DNA from 3 places in the Mesorhizobium sp. B2-3-7 genome. Region 1 is predicted to be linked to each of the others. Evidence: riboswitches for the same ligand, from Rfam matches in the RefSeq annotation. Region 1 holds a riboswitch; each other region holds the start of a gene.
The links. A riboswitch is a leader RNA that binds a small molecule or an ion and turns the genes downstream of it on or off. The one in region 1 is predicted to bind cobalamin.

Region 1 (3,266 bases):
GATGGCTGCTTTGGCCAGATCAGGCAAAGCGGATCGCCGCCTTCGCCCGCAGCTTGGCCGCAACCTCCTCGCGATTGCGCGGATGCTGGTTGGTTTCAAGCGAATCGAGAAGCTCGCGCGCCGACGCCGCGATGGCCTCGACGGCATGGTCGAATGCGTGCTGGTTCTGCTTCGAAGGCCGCGTCGTTCCGCTCAGCTTGCGAACGAATTGAAGGGCTGCATCGCGCACCTCGTCGTTGGTCGCCGGCGGATCAAAATTGAACAGGGTCTTGATGTTTCTGCACATCGCTTCCGTATCTCCTCTTGTCCTGGAGCCGTTTCAATCGGGACGCGTTCTATCCTCAATCATGATCATGTCAAAAACCAGAGAGACGGCTGCGTGCCTCAATCCGCGTCCAGCGGCTCCGTCCCGACCGGCTTGCCGTCGCGGGACAGCCTGATCTTCTCCACCTTGTCCTCGGCCGCCTTCAGCAGCCGGTCGCAATGCACCTTCAGCGCCTCGCCGCGCTCGTAGATCCTGATCGACTGGTCGAGCGGCACATCGCCACGCTCCAGATCATCGACGATCTTCTCCAGCGCGTCGAGAGCCTGTTCGAAGCTCATCGCCTTGACGTCTTCGTTGGTTTCACCAGCCATCATTCATCCTTTCATCAGTCGCCCGACATGGGCGGCGACCGAAAATGCCAATCCTTGCAGATCGTAGCCGCCCTCGAGCAGGCTGACGAGCCGGTTGCCGCTGTGGCGCGCCGCGCGCTGCATGAGTTGGCCGGTCGCCCAGTCGAAATCATCCTCGGTCAGGTTGATCTCGGCCAGCGGGTCGCGATGATGCGCATCGAAGCCGGCCGAAATAATGATCAGGTCGGGTGCAAAATTGTCGAGCGAGGGCAGCACGCGCGACAGGAAGGCATCGCGGAACGCCTCGCTGCCGGTCTGCGGCGCAAGCGGCGCGTTGACGATGTTGCCGGCGCCGGTTTCGTTCTTTGCTCCGGTGCCGGGGTAGAGCGGCATCTGGTGCGTCGAGCAATAAAGCACGGACGGATCGTCCCAGAAAACATCCTGCGTGCCGTTGCCGTGATGCACGTCCCAGTCGACGATGGCGACACGTTCGATATCGTGTTTGCGCTGTGCATAACGTGCGGCGATGGCCGCCGTGTTGAACAGGCAGAAGCCCATCGCGGTCGCTTTCTCGGCATGATGGCCGGGCGGCCGGGCGGCGACGAAAACGTTGTCTGCCCTGCCGGCAAAGACGTCGTCGACGGCGGCGTTGGCGGCTCCGATCGCGGTGATCGCCGCCTGCCAGCTCTTCGGGCTGGCCGTTGTGTCGGCATCGATGCGGGCGATGCCCGTCTCGGGAATGGCGGCGCGTACCCGCTCGACGAAATCCTCGGGATGCGCGTAGAGAATGGTGGCCTCGTCGCCTTCCGGCGCCTCGAGGCGGTCGAGCGCGGCAAAAGCCTCGTCGTCGAGCACGCGCTCGATGGCGCGCAAGCGGTCCGGCCGCTCCGGATGGCCGGGCGGCGTGATGTGCTCAAGGAAGATCGGATGGGTGTAGAGACGAGTGGCCATGCCCCCTATCTAGTGCCCCGGCGCGGCGATGGCCATGCGTTGCGGCCTGATGGCTGGGGAAAATCGCGCCTGCGTCCATTCGCGTCGCCGCGGGGATTGGCGGCGCAGGGGCTTCGTCGTAAAGTCCCGGCCACTGCCTGGTGCCCGCCGCGAGCGGGAGAATCGGGAACACGGTTTGATACCGTGGCGTGCCCAACGCTGTAAGGGGGACCGCGCCGGTAATGCCACTGTCGATGACGGGAAGGCGCCGGATGCGGGTTGATCCCGAGCCAGAAGACCGGCCTGGCAGGCATCGTCATCCGCATGGTCAGGCGGACGGCAGTTGATTGCAATCGCAAGGGGACAAGCGATGCCGGACAATATGACCATCCCCGTGGGTGACGGATTCGACCAGATGGCGCGCGATGCGGTCTACCGCGCCATGTTCACGCGGCGCGATGTTCGCAGCCATTTTACATCAGAGGCCGTCGACGACGAGGTCTTGGCGCGGCTGCTGCTTGCCGCCCATCACGCGCCATCGGTCGGCTTCATGCAGCCATGGAATTTCATCGTCATTCGTGGCACCGAACGACGGGAACAGGTGCGCGACCTGTTCCTCGCGGCGCGCGAGCAGGAATTGCCGGCGATCGAGGAAGAGCGGCGGGCGCTCTACCGCAAGCTCAAGCTGGAAGGCATCTGCGAAAGCGCGCTCAATATCTGTATCACCTGCGACCGCCGACGCTCACAGGGTTCGCCGCTGGGACGCTGGCACAATCCCGAGATGGATCTCTACAGCACGGTCTGCGCGGTGCAGAATTTCTGGCTGGCGGCGCGCGCCGAAGGCGTCGGCGTCGGCTGGGTCAGCATTATCGAGGCGCAGGCGTTGAAAGACCTTCTGTCGATTCCCGGGCATGTGACGCCGGTGGCCTATCTCTGTGTCGGCCGTGTCTCGGAGTTCGCGCCGAAACCGGACCTCGAAACACATGGCTGGGGGCGGCGGCTGCCGCTGCCCGAGCTGATCATGAGCGAGACGTTTTGCGGACAGGGCGAAGTTCCGCTCAAATCAACGATCGCACGCCTCAAGGCGGCAACATGCGAAAAGTCTGACAAACCCTTGATTTGATTGCCGATATGGCATGCGCAGCGCGCTGCCGGCGGCCTGCCGTCGTCAGGCGGCTCCGGCATCCTTCCTCAACAATCCTTCGAGCAGTTGCTTGAATGCCGCCACCACGGTCTTCGACGTCGCTTCCGGGTCGTTCGAATTGGCGATCCGCTGCGCCGCCTGGCTGCTCGCCCCGTTGATCAGCCGTGCCGCGGTCTCGGGGTCTACGCCCGGGACAACCACCCCGTCGCCCTGCAGCGTCGTCAGGTGATCGGTCATCGACGCGACGCAGGCATTGGCGTTCGGCCATTGCGCGGGATCCCCCAGCACGGCCGGACCGTCCCGAAACATGATGCGCTGGATTTCCGGCTCCAGCGCCATTTCGATGTAGCTCGTGCATTCGTCGACGAAGCTTTGCCAGCGGGTCGGTGCTTTCGCTGCAACCTCATTCACCCGTGCCGCCATCTCGGCGTCTATCTCGGCGATAACCGCCTGCAAAAGCCCCTTCTTGTCCCCGAAATGATGATAGAGCGCACCGCGCGTCAGCCCGGCCGATGCGGTGAAATCATCCATCGATGCCTCGGCATAACCGATCGTTCCGAACGCATGCCGGGCCGCG
Region 2 (3,266 bases), on a different contig from region 1:
ACCATAGGCGATCGATAGCAGCGCGAGCGCGGCCATAGCCGACGCGGCCGCCATCATGGCCAATACGAATGCCTTGTGCCGCAAAGTCATCTTCCCGGTTAAAATGCTTCCGGATGCATCGCCCTGGCGATCTTGCCGATCGCTTCGATGTTGGCCGGTCCGGGTGTCAGTTCGGCATAGCGAAGCGCCACGAAGCGTTCGTTCTTGACCGCGTCTATCTCCTTCATTGCCGGATGCGCTTTCAGGAAATCGAGCAGCTTCCGGTAGCCGCCGCCATCCTGATAGTCGAGCAGGATGAGGAATTGCGGATTGCGCGAGGCCACCGTCTCCCAATCCGTGTTGCCCCAGCTGGTGTCCATGTCGGCCATGATGTTGTCGCCGCCGGCCGCGGAAATCATGGCGTTGGGAATGGCGAACTTGCCTGATGTGAACGGCTTGTCCTCGCCGGAATCATAGAGGAAGACGCGCGTTCCCCTGCGGTCGCCGACCTTTGCGGCGATTTCGGCGAGCTGCGCCTTCCAGCCGGAGACGAGCTTATCCGCTTCGGCCTCCTTGCCGAAGATCTTGCCCAGCTTCTCGACATCGCCATAGAGCAGGTCCATCGAAGCGGCAGGCCGGTTCTTGTCGAGATGGACGCAGCTTTCCGTCAGCACCAGGGTCTTGATGCCGTGTGGCGCCAGCGTATCGGGCGTCACCTCGCCGCCCGGCTTCATGCCGTAATACCAGCCGGCGAAGAAGAAGTCGGGCTCGACAGCGACCAGGTTTTCCAGCGTCGGATATTTGGGCGCCAGTTCCGGGATCGAGCCTTGCTCGGCCTTGAATTCGGGGCCGACCTTGTACCATCCGGTGATGCCGGTCAGGCCGACGATCGACGGCTGCAGCTTCAGGGCGAAGGCCATCTCGGCCATGTTGAGATCGTGAATGACAGCGCGCTTTGGAGGCGCGTCGAAGGTCAGCGACTTGCCGCAGCTGTCGACCGTCACCGGAAAGGCGAAGGCCGTAGAGGCCAGCAGGGAGAAGGCAAGAGATACGGCAAGGCGTTTCACGGATGTTGCTCCTTCGTTGCACGGGAATTGGATCTGCGCTCACGAAGATGCGCGGCACGGTTCGGAACCTCGAACACCGTCAGCTCGCGGTCCTCCGTCGGGTGGCGCAACCTAAAGACGTCGACACCGAAGATCTCGCGGATCAGCTGCTGAGTGAGTGCTTCGCGTGGCGGCGCCAGCACATGCAACCGGCCATGGCCCATCACCGCGACCCTGGTGGCGAAAGGCGTCACCAGCGCCAGATCGTGCAGCACCGCGATCACGGTCATGCCGAGGCCTGCAACCAGTTCGAGCAACTCGCTGCGCGCCCGCGGGTCGAGATGGTTGGTCGGCTCGTCGAGGAACAGGATCTTCGGCTCCTGTGCGATGGCGCGGGCAAGCTGGGCGCGCTGGCGCTCGCCGCCCGACAGCGAGCCGATGGTGCGGCCAAGCAGCGGCAACAGCCCGGTCCGGCGCAGCGCCTCGACGACAATGTCGCGTTCCTCGCTCCTGTGCCTGCGGCCGGTATGCGGAACCCGGCCGAGCTCGACATAATCGATCACCGCCAGCCGTGGATCCGGTTGATCGGTCTGGCCGACGACGGCGATGTGCAGCGCCCGCTCGGCGGTCGAAATCCTGTCCAGCAGGCGCCCGGTGAGCTTCACTTCGCCCGAACTCGGCCGCAGCATGCCCGACAGCATGCGCAGCAATGTCGTCTTGCCGGCGCCGTTGGGACCGATGATGGCGAGACGGTCGCCCGCCGCCACCGAAAGGCTGACCGGATGCACCAGATGCAGGCCATCCGCCGCCGCGGCCAGGTCGCGGGCCTCGAGAAGCGGCGCGGTCATGGGCAATTCCTTGCAGGGCCTGCCGGAATACGGGCCAGCGTCTTGCTTGCCAATCCTGCCGGACGCTGGCCTGAATTCACCTCGGTGGCGATATCGCGGCAAAGCGTGCACACGATGATGCGATGCATGGGAATGCAGTGAATGCGATCGATGGAGCCGTCCAACTTCCGTCACTTTCAAAAATGGCGACGGAAGGAAGCTGGCTTGAACCGGTCGACAAGACCGAACCCCGCGTCTCCTCCCGGCACACCCCGTCCGGTCAACCCATGCAGATGGCAGGTCTCCTGGCTCGCGGGTCGTTGCGCCATCCTGCCTTCCCAGCCTTGCCGGCCAGTGGCTTCTCGGATTTTGCTCGCCGCTTACAGTTGCGGGGGCAGCCATGGCTTCGACCCGAAAATCGGGCCTCACCATGTTCCCTTTTCACCCCTCGCCTTGCGGCGCGGGGACCATCACGAGTCGCAGCCTAGGATGCAGGCAGCGTCGAGGCAAGGTCGATGCATGTTCTGTTATAACGATACAAACGTGTGGTCAATCACTATCGCGCGCCACCAGTTCCAGCGGCCAGACCTCGCGAATGATCTCTGGCCCTTTCGCGCCGGCGAAAGCCGGGAGCGAGGCGAGCAGGATTTCGCCGAGCCGCCGCCCCATCGGGTCAAGGCTCGGACGAAAGCCGGTCAGCGCCGGCGAGAAATAACGGCAGAGCGGCGTGTCGACGATGACGATCACCGCGACATCCTGCCCGGGCTTGATCCCCATTTCGGCGAGCGCTTTGCAGCCGCCGAGCGCCATCGAGTCGTTGTTGAAGATAATCGCGGTCGGCGGATCCTTCGACCGCATGACTTGCGGTGTCACCGCGTAGCCACCGGCTTCGTTGATAAAACCGTCCACAATCAGGCCGGGATCGACTTCGATGCCGTGCCGCCGCAGCGCCTTGCAATAACCCTCCAGAAACAGATAACCGAAATTCAGGTCAAGCGACGGCCGGATGGCGGCGATGCGGCGGTGGCCACGCGCAACCAGCCGGTCGACCGCATCGGCGCCCGCCTTCTCGAAATCCAGATCCAGAGAGGGATAGCTGTCGTCGCCGGACCGGCTTCGGCCGAGCGTCGCGAAGGGAAAGCCGGCCTTGCTCAGATAGTCGATGCGATCGTCCTCGCGCCGCGTCCAGGCCAGTACGACGGCATCGGCACGACGCGTCTCGACGACGCGGCGCAGCCGCTCCTGTTGATAATCCGCCGGCGCGCCCATGACGATGATCAGGTCCAGCCCGCACTCGGCCAATGTCGCTTGCAGTCCGGTGAGGAACGGAATGAAGAACGGCTCGCCATACTGCTGGTCGCCCGGATGCGGCTGCAGCATGAAAGCCACGGCATGGGTGGTGCCGCGGCGTAAG
Region 3 (3,266 bases), on a different contig from region 1:
AGCGCAGCCCTTTCTGGTTGACCTCGCAGATCGCGGCATCCTCCTCCAGCACCTGGGTGCCGAATCCGACGATGTTGTCGATGTCGGTGGCGGCGAGCGCGTCGGGCGCGAACAGCCATTCGGCGGTCAATTCGGTCTGCTCGGGGCCAAGCGGCACCAGCCGTACGGACCTGACATAGTCGACGTGGCCGACGATGAACATCGAGGGCAGGCTGGTGGCGTAGGTCTGGCCGGCGGCGCGCTCGGCCGGCGTCAGGCCCGAAAAGACCGGCCCATGCGCCTGGCCGTCACGTGACCATGTTTCGGCACCCGCCCGCAGCCCGCCGGAAAATTCCGGCGCGTCATTGTCGGCATGGCGGGTCCATTCGGGGTCGTCATGCCGGCCCATCAGGCCGCGGCCGTACATCGGCACCAGCCGCGACAGGTCCTTGTGGACGCCGGGGCAATGCAGGCATTCGTTGAAGTTTTCCCAGAAGATCTTCCAGTTGCAGTTCATCACCTTGCGCAGCACATGGCCCGATACCAGCGATTCCAGCGGCCAGTTGCCGAGATCGCCGGAGGCCGGGTCGAAGGATGAGTGCGCCGAGCCGGCGGCATCTTCCGCGAGATTGACGAAGACGAAGCCGCGCCAGACCGACAGCGCGACGCGATAGAGCGGATGGTCCGCCTTGTCGAAACCTTCGGGCAGCGTTTTCGATGGCACGCGCACGAGCTCGCCGCGCAGCGAATAGGACCATGCGTGGTAGGGGCAGGTGATCAGCCGCGCCTTCAGCCGCCCCTCGCGTTCCTGGCAAAGCTGCGAGCCGCGATGCCGGCAGGTGTTGTGGAAGGCGCGCAGTTCGCCGGTATCGTCACGCAGCACGACGATCTCCTGGCTGCCGACACGGAAGGTGCGGAAAGCCAGCGGTTGGGCGAGATCAGCTTCACGGCAGACGAGCAGCCAGTTCCTGTACCAGATGGCGTCGAGGTCGCGCTGGTAGGCCGCCGCATCCCAATAGGCCGAGGACGGCAATGTCGGCTCGGCCCGGGTGAGGCCGTTATAGGGGGCGTGCTGGCTCTGGACGGGCTGCATGGCTGGCCTCCTGTGAGGATGGCAGCCGACACCCGGCCACGGAAATTGTCAATTGCAGCGGAGCAAGCGGCCGGACGGCGCTAAAGCGCTTGTCGCCGTCGGAATTTGGTTTGCCGGATGCGGCGATTTTCCCTATAGTCACCTTCGTCGTCGGTTCCGATTGGAGCCAAGAGGGAATGCGGTGCGGGCAGATTTGTTGCCCAATGCCGTGGCTGCCCCCGCAACTGTGTGCGGTAGTCCTCTCCATATGCCACTGAAGATTTTCTTCGGGAAGGTGGGGAAGGGCGCTGATCCGCGAGCCAGGAGACCTGCCGGCGACAGGAAACTGACTTCGATGCCCTCGGGTGGAGGGTGAAAGGACAAGACATGAATACCGCTTCCGTCTCCCTCGGCGCCTCCATCTCCTCGCAGTCGCGCCTCCTGCAGCTCGCGCTCGCGGCGCTGCTCGGCGTTTTCGTCGTAGGCTTTGTCGGTTTCTCGCATATCGACGCGGTCCACAATGCCGCGCACGACTATCGCCACTCGATGGCGTTTCCCTGCCACTGATAGGGATTTGACATCATGAACCTGTTTCGCAACGTCGTGTTCATCGCGGCGATCGCAGGGCTCGTGGCCGGTGTCGTTCTCGCCTGCATGCAGGCCTATGCCACCGTGCCGTTGATCCTGAAGGCGGAAGTCTACGAACAGGCCGGCGGCGGCCACCACCACGACCATACCGCACCGGCCCCGACCGACAACAACGCCATGAACTCTGCCGCCCCGGCGGGCAATGCCATGAGCTCCGCCGCGCCGGCAGCCGCTGAAGCTGTTCCGGCTGAAGAGGAAGGCTGGGCGCCGGCCGACGGCTTCGAGCGCTTCGCCTTCAGCGTGCTTGCCAACATCGTCACCGGCATCGGCTTCGCGCTGGTCCTGGTCGCGGTTTCGGAATTCGCCGGCGGCATCGGCAACTGGCGCCAGGGCGTGTTCTGGGGACTGGCCGGCTTTGCCGTGTTCACGCTGGCGCCGGGCCTCGGCCTGCCGCCGGAACTGCCGGCCATGCCTGCCGCCGAGCTTCTGCCACGCCAGATCTGGTGGACGGCGACGGTGGCGGCGACGGCGATCGGCCTTGCCCTGATCGCCTTCCGCAAATCACTGCCGCTGGCGATTCTGGGCGTGGTGTTGATCGTCGCGCCGCATATTGTCGGCGCGCCGCAGCCGGACAGTTTCGAGACGCCGATTCCGGAAGGCCTGCACCATCAGTTCGTGGTGGCGGTAACCGTAACCAACCTGGTGTTCTGGCTCGTGCTCGGCGCTGTCGTCGTCGTGGTGCGCGGACGCTTCACCGGCAGCGCGACGAGCCTGCGCGACAGCTTTGCCTGATCGCGGAAGACTGACCTTCATCATCGGCGGTGCGCGCTCCGGCAAGAGCGCGCACGCCGAAACGCTGATGACGGCCTTGCCTTCGCCATGGACCTACATCGCCACGGCGCAAGCCTATGACGACGAGATGCGGCAGCGCATCGCGTTGCACCGGTCGCGGCGCGGCGAGGGCTGGACGACCATCGATGCACCGCTTGGCCTTGTCGGTGCACTCGAGGCCCTACCGGAGGACCAGCCGGTCCTTGTCGACTGCCTGACGCTCTGGCTGACCAATCACATGCTGGCCGATCATGATGTAGAGGCCGAATGTCGGCGGCTGGCTGACATGCTGTCGCGGCCGCGCGGACCCTGGTTCGTGGTATCCAACGAGGTCGGGCAAGGCATCGTGCCCGACAATGCGCTGGGGCGCCGGTTCCGCGACGCCGCCGGCCGGCTCAACCAGCAGGTCGCGGCGATTGCCGAGACCGTGCTTTTGATGGTGGCGGGGCTGCCGCTCAAGGTGAAGTGACATGACCGACATCGACGAAAAGGACGAAGAGCGCCACCGCGCCAAGATGGCCAAGCGCAAGGCGGTCCAAGACGCCGAGGTGGCGAGCAAGACGGTCGAAAAGGGGCTGCTGATCGTCAACACCGGCCCGGGCAAAGGCAAGACCACGGCTGCCTTTGGCCTGGCGCTGCGGATGCTCGGCTACGGCAAGCGCGTCGGCGTCGTCCAGTTCATCAAGGGCAAATGGCATACGGGTGAGAAGGAGGCCTTCGCCGCCTTCGGCGACCGCGTCGTCTGGCACGCGATGGGCGAGGGGTTCACCTGGGAGACACAGGATCTGAAGCGCGA

Region 2: it holds a riboswitch for cobalamin, as region 1 does, so the genes downstream of both, FJ940_RS09070 (ABC transporter ATP-binding protein) here and bluB (5,6-dimethylbenzimidazole synthase) in region 1, are expected to answer to the same signal.
Region 3: it holds a riboswitch for cobalamin, as region 1 does, so the genes downstream of both, FJ940_RS14505 (CbtB domain-containing protein) here and bluB (5,6-dimethylbenzimidazole synthase) in region 1, are expected to answer to the same signal.

Annotation. Positions count from the first base shown of each region.
Region 1 covers NZ_VFVV01000002.1:415,855-419,120, reverse strand. Annotated here, with positions in the region: gene FJ940_RS05930 (DUF2277 domain-containing protein) at 20-286, opposite strand; gene FJ940_RS05925 (exodeoxyribonuclease VII small subunit) at 385-636, opposite strand; gene FJ940_RS05920 (histone deacetylase family protein) at 640-1,566, opposite strand; cobalamin riboswitch at 1,688-1,867, shown strand; gene bluB (5,6-dimethylbenzimidazole synthase) at 1,916-2,668, shown strand; gene FJ940_RS05910 (TetR/AcrR family transcriptional regulator) at 2,714-3,266, opposite strand, start outside.
Region 2 covers NZ_VFVV01000003.1:455,736-459,001, forward strand. Annotated here, with positions in the region: gene FJ940_RS09060 (iron ABC transporter permease) at 1-90, opposite strand, end outside; gene FJ940_RS09065 (ABC transporter substrate-binding protein) at 99-1,046, opposite strand; gene FJ940_RS09070 (ABC transporter ATP-binding protein) at 1,043-1,873, opposite strand; cobalamin riboswitch at 2,130-2,339, opposite strand; gene FJ940_RS09075 (LacI family DNA-binding transcriptional regulator) at 2,402-3,266, opposite strand, start outside.
Region 3 covers NZ_VFVV01000006.1:290,548-293,813, forward strand. Annotated here, with positions in the region: gene FJ940_RS14500 (aromatic ring-hydroxylating dioxygenase subunit alpha) at 1-1,072, opposite strand, end outside; cobalamin riboswitch at 1,207-1,403, shown strand; gene FJ940_RS14505 (CbtB domain-containing protein) at 1,439-1,618, shown strand; gene FJ940_RS14510 (CbtA family protein) at 1,634-2,431, shown strand; gene cobU (bifunctional adenosylcobinamide kinase/adenosylcobinamide-phosphate guanylyltransferase) at 2,424-2,939, shown strand; gene cobO (cob(I)yrinic acid a,c-diamide adenosyltransferase) at 2,941-3,266, shown strand, end outside.